Regions from separate parts of the Photobacterium sp. J15 genome, predicted to be linked through region 1. Evidence: predicted binding sites of a transcription regulator. Region 1 holds the regulator's gene; each other region holds the start of a gene.

Region 1 (4,273 bases):
GCTTTTCTGATGGTGTTGTCACTTCGCTTCCATCTACAATACGCTTATGTCCTTCCTGCAAATGAACAAAGTCCACCAGATCATCACCGCTAACCTGAAATGCCTGACCGAAACCTTTAACAAACAATCCCTGAATCGGCTCCAGGCGGAATAGAGAAAAATCAGCCAGACCGCTTAGCCCTTCAACAATTTCACCAAAACGCTCTTGCAATGCAGCAATACCTTCCTGCCAACGTTCGGTTTCACGATCAACCACAAAGACATTCGCTTCAAATGTCAGCCGTTTACGGGCATAAATCGTTTTCGACGTACCTTCATCTTCAATCATCATCAAAGACACTTGCGGATTCTCGAGCAAATTACGCGCATGTTTAGCAATCTGGCTGATCAGCACATAATAACCATCATCCAGCAAGGCAAAGGGCGCGTAACTCACGTTAGGTTTGCCTTCTGCATCAACAGTAGCGAGCTGAAGGGTCTGGCACGACTCTCGAAATTCGGCAATTTCAGGGCCAAGCCGGTTTTGAAGGCGTACCTGCTTTACCTGTTTCATTAACTTGTATTTCTCCGGGATATTGTTGTTTTCATGCTTTAAGACGGCATTAGTGAATAGACGTTTTTTCTAACCTCTACTCCCATTTTTACCCATATCAATATAATAGCCCCGGATTTCCGCTTCTCTTGAAGAGAGAGCAGTCAGGTATCCCACCTCATTCCGCATTGCCAAGACAGATGTCACAAAAGCACATGTTTTATAACCAAAAGTTATCAGCACTATCAAATAGCTCAAACAAATAACGCATCATATGCACCTTAACACCCTTAAAGTGCATTAACTTTGTTGATATCTATCAAGATTTAAGATCTTGGAATACAGAAACGTTGCACTGTGCGCTACACTCAGTAGAATGTGAACGCAAGCGATTAACAATGTAACGTCAGTTAAAGACGCGAGAAGCAAGGCCGCTCGTTGCAGCGGCTTTTTGGCGTTTTTGTACATGATGATTTGTTCATAAAACAGACAGTAACAAACAGCAAAATTGCCTGAACAACCAAATACAAAGACAATTTTGCTGTCTGTTACTATCAATTTAAATGAATATGAAACGGTCGGGACCTCTGACCTGAAATTATTAGAAGAATAAGTATGGCAACGATTAAAGATGTTGCACGTTTAGCTGGAGTCTCAACGACAACAGTCTCACACGTGATCAACAAAACCCGTTTTGTAGCAGAAGCTACACAAAAAAAGGTATTAGAGGCTGTTGAAGAACTGAACTACGCGCCAAGTGCCGTCGCGCGAAGCCTTAAGTGTAATACCACACGTACCATCGGAATGCTGGTAACCAAATCAACCAACCCGTTTTTTGCCGAAGTCGTTCACGGTGTTGAAGAGTACTGCTATAGCCAAGGGTACACACTGATTCTTTGTAACACAGAAGGTAATCTTTCCAAGCAACGAGATTACCTACGCATGTTGGCAGAAAAACGTGTCGATGGCCTGCTTGTCATGTGCTCAGATCTTGACGAAAAGCTACTTGAGCTTCTTGAACGTCAAAAAGATCTGCCAATGGTGATTATGGATTGGGGTCCGGAAAGCCCGCACACGGATAAAATTCAGGACAACGCAGAACTTGGCGGCTATGTTGCAACCAAGTACTTCATCGAACAAGGTCACACAAAGATTGGCTGTCTGAGCGGTCACACAGACAAACTCACATGTCAGGAACGTCTGAAAGGTTTCCACAAAGCCATGAAGGAAGCTGAGCTGGACGTAAATGAAGACTGGCTGCTTGAAGGGGACTTCGAATGTGAGTCTGCTGTTGTTGCGGCGAAGCGCTTTATTGAAATGAAAGATCGCCCTACCGCCATCTTCTGTTTTAACGACATCATGGCAATGGGCTTGATCAGTACGTTTGAACAGGCTGGTATCCGTGTTCCTGATGATATTTCTATCATCGGGTACGATAACATCGATTTGGCGCCTTACTTCTCGCCCCCTCTGACTACAATTCACCAGCCAAAGCGCAGATTGGGTCAAACGGCGATCGAGATCTTACTTGCACGTGTTAAAGACAAAAAACACGAGCATCAGATTTTTGAAATGGCACCTGAACTGGTGGTTCGCAATTCTGTTAAGAATCTTAATGCATAAATCGTAATTGCAATCTGCGTCGACATTGACACATAAAACCGGTGAGGCAACTCGCCGGTTTTTTTTTCATCCGTGAAAAAAATAGTATTCAATATGAACAATCGATATGAAAAATGCGTCGAGAGCCCAAAAAACGAACTAATTTATTGGACCAAGATCACACTTTTAAAAATGGGAGCAAGGTCAAAAATCATAACTTAAGATATATTAATAGCGTCACGAACAAGGCAAACCATTCGAAAGATTGGGACGCAAAGCTTCCGGCCTAAAAGTGTTTAGTTTTATGAACTATGTCACTTATGGTAGCGGGGTTGCCGATGGATGTAGCAAATGGCTATGTCAGACTTTAACTTATCGCTGACATAGTCTTTTTGTAAATTTTGCTATTCTGAATCCTCGCTCTTGTTTTAGGTGACTCGAAGATATTTCACAATATTTATCACCGAGAAGACGCATGGACAAACCAGTACTTAAAGAATCATTAAGATTATTTAATTGTTTCGAGAATATTAAATCTCGTTCAATGTTTGGCGGTTTTGGCATATTTTCAGGCGAAACAATGTTTGCGCTTGTAGTAAATGACAAATTGCATTTACGTGCTAATGCCGACAACGAAGAAGAATATAAGAAAGCAGGTCTGGAACCTTACGTTTATAAAAAACGTGGCTTCCCTGTTGTAACTAAGCAATATGCTATTCCTGAAGAATGGTGGAATGAGCCTCAAAGAATTGTCAGCAAAGCTGAACGAGCTCTGGAGGCGGCCAAACAGGATAAGGAAACCAAAAGCAAAAGCGGACCGAACCGTATTAAAGATCTGCCAAACCTTCGCCTTGCCAACGAGCGAATGCTTAAGAAAGCTGGCATAAGCACAGTTGAAGAACTGTATGAAGCGGGCTCCCTAAATGCTTACAGAGCATTGCAGGAGACACACAAAGATACAGTTAATATCGAGCTTCTGTGGGCATTAGAAGGTGCTGTAAGTGGTACGCACTGGTCTGTAATTCCACAACAGCGACGTACAGAGCTTCTGTCACAACTGAATTAAATTCAGATAAGCAAAATATAATAAGAGGTGCATGTCACCTCTTATTTTTTATGCTTATACCCAACCTGATTAATTAATACTTGTAGCATATAAAAATAATTGCTTAATTAAATTATTTAGTCGTTAATTGACAATTTTTTGTCAATACGAGTGAAAAATTGACACTTCTCACAAAGCTGTTCATAAAATCATCAACACTCTTTTTTTAACTCCTCCGATTAGTAAAATTGAACCGTCATATAAACCGGAGGTTGTTATGTACTATTCAAAGCCATTTCCCGGACAAGCTGAACAAATGTTTAAAGACAAGTTTTGTATATGGCCCAGGTTAATGCGTGGTCTTGTATTTGTCAGTTTACTTCCGTCTGCAATAGTGACACTTTTAGTACTTCAGCAACATGCCTCTCTTGAAGCTCTTGAGAGTGCACTAATTATTACTGCAGCCTTTAACCTACTGCTGCTTTGCTGGGGTGTCTTTTTAAAAGTTCGCTCAAAGAAATACTGGTATCGCAACTATCACATTGGCAAGACCATGGTGATTGCTTCACTACCTTTAGTTGCCTGCTTTTATCTCTTCGTCGCAAATCCTGATACAGCAGATATTGCCAAACAACAAAGGTCACAAGTAGTACAAATTTCAGTCAACTAAGCACTTTTATCAAAATTATCTTAATTTTCTGAAATTTAATTGCCCCATTAACGGTCTGTGTCTCACAACAATCTAGTAATATAGCCGACCATTAGTCCAACTAGATTGATATACTAAAAGTAGCATATTGCTACAGTGATACAGACATATAAGGGGCTCATGTGCGTATACCAGCCAAAAAACAGTATTCCATCTTCATTAAACCACTTCTTTGGCTTCAAAAACGCCATTACGGTAACGTTCTGAATCCTGCTCTTTTGTGGGGTCGACGCCCTGCTTTATTCTGGCTGGTGGCCGGTTTCTTTGGATACTTAGATCGTAAGTCCTCCCCTATCACCCCGGTTATTCGTTCACTTGTCTGCGTTCGTGTTTCTCAGCTTAATGATTGTGCTTTTTGCGTTGATGCCAACGGTATGAAACTGGC
Region 2 (4,273 bases), 2.1 Mb from region 1:
CGATCAGGCAATGGTTCTGCTCGACAAAGCCGCAGTGCGCGAGCTGCTACCGGAAGGTTTGTATGACCGTCAGATGACACTGTCTCAGGCCCTGCACATCATGCACCGCCCGACACCGGACGTTTCGCTCGACCAGCTTGAAGAAGGTAAACATCCGGCCCAGCAACGGCTGATCCTTGAAGAGCTGCTGGCCCAGAACCTGTCGATGCTGGCTGTGCGTAACAAGAGCCAGCAACATGACGCCTGGTCGCTGCCGCCAAGCGATACCCTTAAACAGAAACTACTCGACAGCCTGCCGTTCAGCCCAACCGGAGCCCAACAACGAGTAGTAGCCGATATTGAGCACGATCTGGCTCAGGCGCACCCGATGATGCGCCTAGTGCAAGGGGATGTCGGTTCAGGCAAAACCCTGGTCGCCGCCCTCGCCGCCTTGCGGGCTATCGAGCACGGCTATCAGGTTGCCCTGATGGCTCCGACCGAACTCTTGGCTGAACAGCACGCCATCAACTTTGCCAACTGGCTGAAACCAATGGGAATAGAAGTTGGCTGGTTGGCTGGCAAGCTCAAAGGCAAAGCACGCGACAGTGAACTGGCCCGGATTGAAAGCGGCGAAGCTAAAATGGTCGTCGGCACCCATGCCCTGTTCCAGGAGCAGGTAATGTTTAACAACCTCGCACTGGTGATCATTGATGAACAGCACCGCTTCGGTGTCCACCAGCGGCTGGAACTGCGGGAAAAAGGGGCCAGCAACGGCCATTACCCGCACCAGTTGATCATGACGGCTACGCCAATCCCGCGAACCCTGGCGATGACCGCCTATGCCGACTTGGAGACGTCCGTCATCGACGAGTTGCCGCCGGGCCGGACACCGATCCAGACCGTCGCCCTGCCGGACTCGCGCCGGGCTGAGATTATCCAGCGGATCCGCTCTGCCTGCCTTAACGAAGGCCGTCAGGCCTACTGGGTCTGCACCCTGATTGATGAATCCGAAGTACTGGAGGCCCAAGCCGCCTCCGATACGGCCGATGAGCTGACAGCCCAGTTGCCGGAGTTGAAAATCGGGCTGGTACACGGACGGATGAAACCGGCAGAAAAACAGGAAGTGATGCAGCGCTTTAAAGAAGGTGAACTTCACCTCCTGGTTGCCACCACTGTGATTGAAGTCGGGGTCGACGTGCCTAACGCCAGCCTGATGGTCATTGAAAACCCGGAGCGCCTGGGTCTGGCTCAGCTCCACCAGTTGCGCGGTCGCGTCGGTCGGGGCAATGTCGCCAGCCATTGTGTCCTGCTCTATCATGCCCCGTTGTCCAAAACAGCCCAGAAACGCCTGGGCGTACTGCGCGAAAGCAGCGACGGCTTCGTGATTGCCCAGCGGGATCTGGAAATCCGCGGCCCCGGTGAACTGCTCGGCACCAAGCAAACCGGTATCGCGGAATTCAAGATTGCCGATCTGGTCCGCGACCAGCATCTGATCCCCCAGGTCCAGAAACTGGCGCGCTATCTTCACGACAATTACCCGGATAACACCAAAGCGATTATCGATCGCTGGCTGGGTCAGCGAGAAAATTACTCCAACGCCTAATGTCAGCTTAATTGCGGCCAGAAACTGTAAAAAAACAGGCTTTCTGGCCTGCTTTTCCATTGATATATTCGATTTGATTCGCCACTGTGATCCCGGCATCCAAGTCAACATCTGCAACTACACACTTTACTTAACTTTTCCGACCTTAACCCCGGCTTCTCCTGCTAACAGAAAATAATTTAAACAAAATCACGCAAACGTTTGCTATTTGCAGAAAGATAATTACAATAGCGCACAAATTTCATCCACCCCCTCTCTCCCGGTGACGGTCTGGATCTGATTAACAGCAATCACAGAGTTATCCATCCGCCACGGACTGCTACCCATTCAGCGTAATAGTCGGGACCACAGAGAGACACCAAGGAAATACATGGCCATGACTCGCCAACACAGTGATATCGAAACACCTGTAAAGTCCGATCTGATTTACCGTCTTGAGGACCGTCCGCCCCTGCCGCAAACCTTGTTCGCCGCGGTCCAGCACCTGCTGGCCATGTTTGTTGCCGTCGTCACCCCGTCGCTGATCATCTGCCAGACCCTCGGCATTCCGGCAGGCGATACCAATACGATCGTCAGCATGTCACTGTTTGCTTCAGGCATTGCCTCTTTCATCCAAATCCGCACTTTCGGCCCGGTTGGCTCCGGCCTGCTCTCGATTCAGGGCACCAGCTTTAATTTCCTTGGTCCAATCATCGGTGCCGGGCTGGCACTGAAAGCCGGTGGCGCAGACGTGCCGACCATGATGGCGGCAATTTTCGGCACAATTCTGGTTGCCTCTCTGACAGAAGTACTTATCTCCCGCGTCCTGCAACACGCCCAGCGCGTGATCACCCCACTGGTGTCCGGCATTGTGGTTACCCTGATCGGCCTGACCCTGATCCAGATCGGTCTGACTTCCATGGGCGGCGGCTATGCCGCGATTGAAAACGGTACCTTCGGCAGCTTGGATAACCTGATGCTAGCCGGTACGGTTCTAGGCCTGATTGTGCTGTTGAACCGGGTGAAAAACCCGTACCTGCGCGTCTCATCCATTGTGATAGCCATGGCTGCCGGCACCCTGCTTGCCTGGATGAGCGGCATGGTAGACAACTCCCGTATGAGCAACGCTGAACTGATTGCGATCCCACAGCCAATGCAGTACGGACTGGGCTTTGAGTGGTCACTACTGATCCCATTGGTTATTGTCTTTGCGATCACATCACTGGAAGCTATCGGTGATATCACTGCGACATCAGAAACCTCTGAGCAGCCGGTTGCCGGCCCGGTTTATATGAAACGCATCAAAGGCGGCGTGTTGGCAGACGGTATCAACTCGGCAGTGGCCGCAGTGCTCAACAGCTTTCCGAACTCCACCTTCAGCCAGAACAACGGCATCATCCAGCTGACTGGAGTTGCCAGCCGCTACATCGGCTACTTCGTAGCGGGTATGCTGGTTCTGCTTGGCCTGTTCCCTGGGGTTGCTAACCTTGTTCAGCTGATCCCAGAACCGGTGCTGGGCGGTGCGACCATTGTAATGTTCGGCACCATTGCCGCTTCCGGCGTACGGATCATCTCCCGTTGCGAGCTGGACCGCCGCGCCATCCTGATCATGGCTCTGTCTTTCTCTATGGGTTTGGGTATCGCCCAGAAGCCGGAGATTCTTCAGTTCATGCCGGAATGGATTAAGAGCATCTTGTCATCTGGAATGGCGGCAGGCGGTATCACGGCGATTATCCTGAATCTGGTTTTGCCGGAAGAGAAAAAATAACAGCAAGAAATAAAGCCGATAAAAAAGCGAGAGCCACACAGGCTCTCGCTTTCTTTTTATGTAGACGAATTCTAGATGATTAAAGCTTCTTAGCGGCATTCAGCGGCAGGTTAACCTGTACCTTCAAACCACCATCACTGCGGTTGGTAACGGAAATCGACCCTTCATGCTGATCAATAATCCGCTTTACGATTGCCAGGCCAAGACCGGTCCCTTCCGATTCACAACCACGGGCAGTATCTCCCCTAGTCAGCGGCTGGAACATCTTCGCTACCTGTTCCGGTTCAATCCCCGGGCCGTCATCTTCAACACAGAACCAGGCCGTCTTGCGATCGGCGGTTACACCGCTGGCAATCCTCACCCAGCCGTTACCATAACGCAGGGCATTGGTTACCAGGTTGGCTACCGAACGCTTGATCGCAACCCCGTTAACGTGCACCACGCCGGGAATATCATCCAGCGCCAGCTCAATCTCATGTTCATAACCGCCTTCGGTTTCCGCCACTTCCTGCAGCAGTGAATTGAGCTCAAGCGCTTCTTCTTCCTGCTTTTTGGTCGATTTGAGGTAATCCATAAACTGGCTGATGATCTCGTTACACTCTTCGGTGTCCTTAATCATGCTCTCAGCCAGATAACTGTCTTCCGGCGACATCATCTCAGTTGCCAGCCGGATCCGAGTCAGCGGTGTGCGCAAGTCATGGCTAACCCCAGCCAGCAGCAATGCCCTGTCTTCTTCCAGCTGCTTGATGCCCTCCGACATGCGGTTGAACGATTTGGTTACCGCACGAATTTCCGATGCGCCGCGCTCAGGCAAATGCGGTGGCGTCTCTCCCCGTGCAACTTGCAAAGCGGCTTTCTCCAGTGCCACCAGCGGGCGGTTCTGGATCCGGATAAACAGCCAGCCACCGGCAATCACCATCAGAGCTATCACCAGGCTGTACTGG
Region 3 (4,273 bases), 1.4 Mb from region 1:
GTAGATACCTTTATATGTATCACGGAACAGGTGCATTACTTCAGAGTCTGCATCCGGTTTCCAGCCTGGGTAAGCGCCAGAGAATTCACATTCAGCACCAGCCAGCTCAGCGACTGCTTTCAGCATACCTTCCACATTACTGCGGCCAGTATCGATCAAAGAACGGATCAGACAAAGAATAGTGATTTTGTCTGCTTCTGTTGTGATCACACCAACGTTCAGTGATGTTTCAACTACACCTTCAACTTCATCACTCATACGCAGTACACCGTTAGGGCAAGCGTTTAGTGCAGCAAGAAGGCGTTTCTGAACTGCTTCAGTCATCACGTCAGCTGGTAGCTCAGCTGGTTCAACAAATAGGTTGATGTCTGTTTCTATTTTGCCCAGCTCCGCAGCCAGGATTGATTGGTAGTAAGTGAACAGCTCATTTAGCTTGTCGACATTTTTAGCTGGCAGGGTTGCCATTGCGAAAGCTTCACGAGGAATAGCGTTACGCAGGCTACCGCCGCTTAGTGAAGTCAGGCGAAGACCTAGTTCTTCAGCGTGGCCGAACAGGAAGCGACCCAGCAGTTTGTTCGCGTTGCCGCGACCGGTGTGAATGTCACAGCCAGAGTGACCGCCTTTCAGGCCTTTAATCACCAGTTTTACTGCAGCGTGTTCGGTTGGAACCGCTTCACGCTCTAAAGGCAGAGTGATAGAGCCGTCTACACCACCGGCACAGCCCATGTAAACTTCGCCTTCCTGCTCTGAATCAGTGTTTAGAAGGATGTCACCTTCCAGCCAACCCTGTTCAAGGCCGAACGCACCGGTCATGCCGGCTTCTTCATCAATAGTCAGCAGGACTTCAAGCGGACCGTGCTCAATATCTTTCGATGCCAATACGGCCAGGCAAGTCGCCATACCAATACCGTTGTCGGCACCCAGGGTTGTTCCTTTTGCTGTTACCCATTCACCGTCGACATACGGCTGGATTGGATCGGTCAGGAAGTCGTGGTCGGTGTCTTCGTTTTTCTGCGGCACCATATCAATGTGCGCTTGAAGTACTACACCTTTACGGTTTTCCATACCTGGCGTAGCTGGCTTCTTAATAAATACGTTACCAGTAGCGTCACGGCGAACTTCAAGACCTTCGCTTTCAGCAAATTTCACAATATGTTGAGCGAGCTGTTCTTCATGCTTTGATGGATGTGGAATAGAACAGATTTGATCGAAGAATTGCCACACAGGTTGTGGTGACAGTTGACTGATTTCAGACACAGCATTCTCCCTTATAAACTTTTGGGCTAAAGCGATCCATTAGCTGAAGATCAACCAATGGGCTGGTAATTGCAGCAGATTAATCTATCGCGATTGATTCAAGCATACCACCGGGTGATAAGCCTGTGATAGTGAAATCTTAAAAAGCCAAATACAGGGATTAAGTTTGTGATCACTGGCAAGAAGTGATGATTTTGAGGTTGAAAGATGTGCTATTGATTGCATTTAAATAAAACAGAGTATTCACTCTTTTATCATATCCTTGTGCTTATATCCCTTTGTTGCGTTTAGTTATTCAATATTCGTTTCGTAATTTTCAACCAGCTCATGTCATCTAATGAGACGTATTCTCGCTATTGATAATGTAATAAAATTACAGAAAAGCATGTTCAAGTGCACATAAATAAAAAAAGTGTGACGTAGTTAAAGAAAATGCTTGTAACTTAATTACGAGATGGGTATAGTTTACACATCTTCTGGTGAAGACAGAAATACACAGAAACTGCTTAGGACGAGCCCGAGGTATCGCCTCCAAGGAACTGAGATTAAGTCAAGCCACTATGGCTGAGCACGAAATGTATGTGTGTTTAGTAAACTTAATATTTAAAGGTGATAGAAATGAAAGTATTTGATTCAATTGCAAATTTTTGGAATAACCGTTCTGTGTACACAGCAAACTTCCAGTACCCAAGCTATTTCGGCTACTAATTCTTGATACTGTGCCGGGCTCTGGTAGTCAGGCATGGTGTTCGAGCAGTATTGTTCACCCCCTTTATGATTTGAGAATTCGGAATACCCTCGCTAATTGGTTATTCAACACATTCTTACGCCACTTCAGTTTGAAGTGGCGTTTTTTTTATTTCCTTCTTCTAAAAAAACGGCTTTATAAGCCTTCTCTCACCATCTGCATTAAATTTAGCCTTATAACTATGGCTATAGCTTCAAGCTGACAATAAAAAACTTAACCTGATGCATATTATCGTTTGCGTACTAGTGGAAAATGCTGAATGCTACGGTACCTACATATGTTAATTAAACGTTAAGTTTATGATTTTAAGGGGAATAAATTTAATGTGACTTTAGGTTGGATGTTTTTTTGCTCTGTTGGCCGAAATCTCTAATGATAATTACGTTAATCTCTGGAAATTGACAGGCAAGCCGCATATAATCGCCGCCTAAAATCGTTTGCGCAAACGTTTTACTTTTTAACTTGCGGCGAAATGTCTCCAAGGAACCGAGAGCAATGCTTGAGAAACTATTCAAACTGAAAGAACACGGCACTGATGTTCGTACTGAAATGTTGGCAGGTTTAACGACCTTTCTGACAATGGCCTATATCATTTTCGTTAACCCGACGATGCTGGCTACTACTGGTATGGATCAGGGAGCGGTGTTCGTCGCTACCTGTCTGGCAGCGATGGTTGGCTGTTTTATCATGGGCTTTGTGGCGAACTATCCGGTCGCTCAGGCTCCGGGTATGGGGTTGAATGCTTTCTTTACCTACAGTGTTGTTCTGGGTATGGGGCATACCTGGCAGGTAGCGCTTGCGGCGGTATTCCTGTCTGGTTTGTGCTTTATTGCGCTGAGTGTTCTGCGAGTGCGTGAATGGATTATAAATGCCATTCCGAACGCACTTCGCACCGGTATTTCAGCTGGTATAGGTCTGTTTTTGGCATTTATTGCCTTGCAGAGTGCTGGTATTGTGGTTGATAATCCTGCAACTTTGGTTCATGTCGGCGATCTAACCAGCTTTCCGGCGGTAATGGCTGCTCTGGGGTTTTTCCTGACAATTGCGCTGGTACACCGTGGTTATAAAGCTGCGGTACTGATTGCGATTCTGTCTGTTACTGTTCTCGGAATTCTGTTCGGCGATATCCAGTTTGCTGGTGTGATGTCTATGCCACCAAGCCTGGCTCCGACATTTATGCAGATGGATTTTGGCGGCGCACTTGAAGTCGGTTTGGTTTCTGTTGTGTTTGCCTTCTTGTTTGTTGATTTGTTCGATACTGCAGGAACGCTGGTGGGAGTCGCAACTAAAGCTGAGCTGATCGGCGAAGATGGTAAGCTGCCTCGCCTTAATCGTGCTCTGCTGGCGGATAGTACGGCAACTTCAATTGGTGCTGTGCTGGGTACTTCAAACACAACATCATTTGTTGAAAGTGTTTCTGGTGTTGCGGTTGGCGGACGTACCGGCCTGACGGCTGTTACCGTGGGCGTATTGTTCCTGCTGGCTCTGTTCTTTGCTCCGCTGGCAGGAATGGTTCCTGCTTATGCGACTGCAGGTGCATTGTTCTATGTGGCTATCCTTATGATGTCGGGTTTGGTCAGTGTAGACTGGCGTGACTTAACAGAAGCGGCACCTGTTGTTGTAGTTTGCCTTTTAATGCCATTAACATACTCCATCGCTGAAGGTATCGGCCTTGGCTTTATCACATATGCTGCTGTCAAAGTTATGAGTGGCAAGGGAAGAGATGTAAATATTAGCGTCTGGGTTATCGCAGCCTTGTTTGTTGCTAAAATTATCTTCTTATAACAGTTTTAAAAATATATTCAGCGGACGTTTCGCTGACTCAGAGGTTCATCGGATATGAGTAATAAATTCGTCATCACTTGGGACAACATGCAAATGTACACTCGCCAGCTGGCAGAGAAACTGCTTCCGGCTGAGCAATGGAAAGGCATCATTGCTGTTAGCCGCGGTGGTCTGGTTCCTTCTGCAATCCTGGCTCGTGAGCTTGGTATTCGCTATGTTGATACGGTTTGCATCTCAAGCTACGACCATGATCACCAGCGTGACATGAAAGTACTGAAGCAGGCTGAAGGTGACGGTGAAGGCTTCCTGGTTGTTGATGACCTGGTTGATACCGGTGGCACTGCTGAAATGATCCGTGCTATGTATCCTAAAGCGAAGTTCGTTACTGTATGTGCAAAACCAGCTGGTAAGCACTTGGTAGATGATTACGTTGTTGATATCGCTCAGGATACGTGGATCGAGCAGCCATGGGATATGGCTGTA

What was found. The regulator PurR, encoded in region 1, represses purine synthesis genes. The targets are predictions, from matches to a motif close to TNANGNAAACGTTTNCNTNA.
Region 2: the regulator PurR is predicted to act here: its motif matches at 1,772-1,791, upstream of AACQ93_RS16255 (uracil-xanthine permease family protein).
Region 3: the regulator PurR is predicted to act here: its motif matches at 2,443-2,462, upstream of AACQ93_RS13265 (NCS2 family permease).

Annotation. Positions count from the first base shown of each region.
Region 1 covers NZ_CAWMUI010000001.1:1,531,671-1,535,943, reverse strand. The annotation lists gene hutZ (heme utilization protein HutZ) at 1-553, opposite strand, end outside; gene purR (HTH-type transcriptional repressor PurR) at 1,148-2,155, shown strand; cyclic di-GMP riboswitch class I at 2,372-2,474, shown strand; gene AACQ93_RS07135 (TfoX/Sxy family DNA transformation protein) at 2,610-3,200, shown strand; gene AACQ93_RS07130 (hypothetical protein) at 3,457-3,849, shown strand; gene AACQ93_RS07125 (carboxymuconolactone decarboxylase family protein) at 4,011-4,273, shown strand, end outside.
Region 2 covers NZ_CAWMUI010000001.1:3,613,391-3,617,663, forward strand. The annotation lists gene recG (ATP-dependent DNA helicase RecG) at 1-1,582, shown strand, start outside; gene AACQ93_RS16255 (uracil-xanthine permease family protein) at 1,959-3,329, shown strand; gene envZ (two-component system sensor histidine kinase EnvZ) at 3,409-4,273, opposite strand, start outside.
Region 3 covers NZ_CAWMUI010000001.1:2,949,456-2,953,728, reverse strand. The annotation lists gene AACQ93_RS13270 (aminoacyl-histidine dipeptidase) at 1-1,257, opposite strand, end outside; gene AACQ93_RS13265 (NCS2 family permease) at 2,501-3,790, shown strand; gene gpt (xanthine phosphoribosyltransferase) at 3,845-4,273, shown strand, end outside.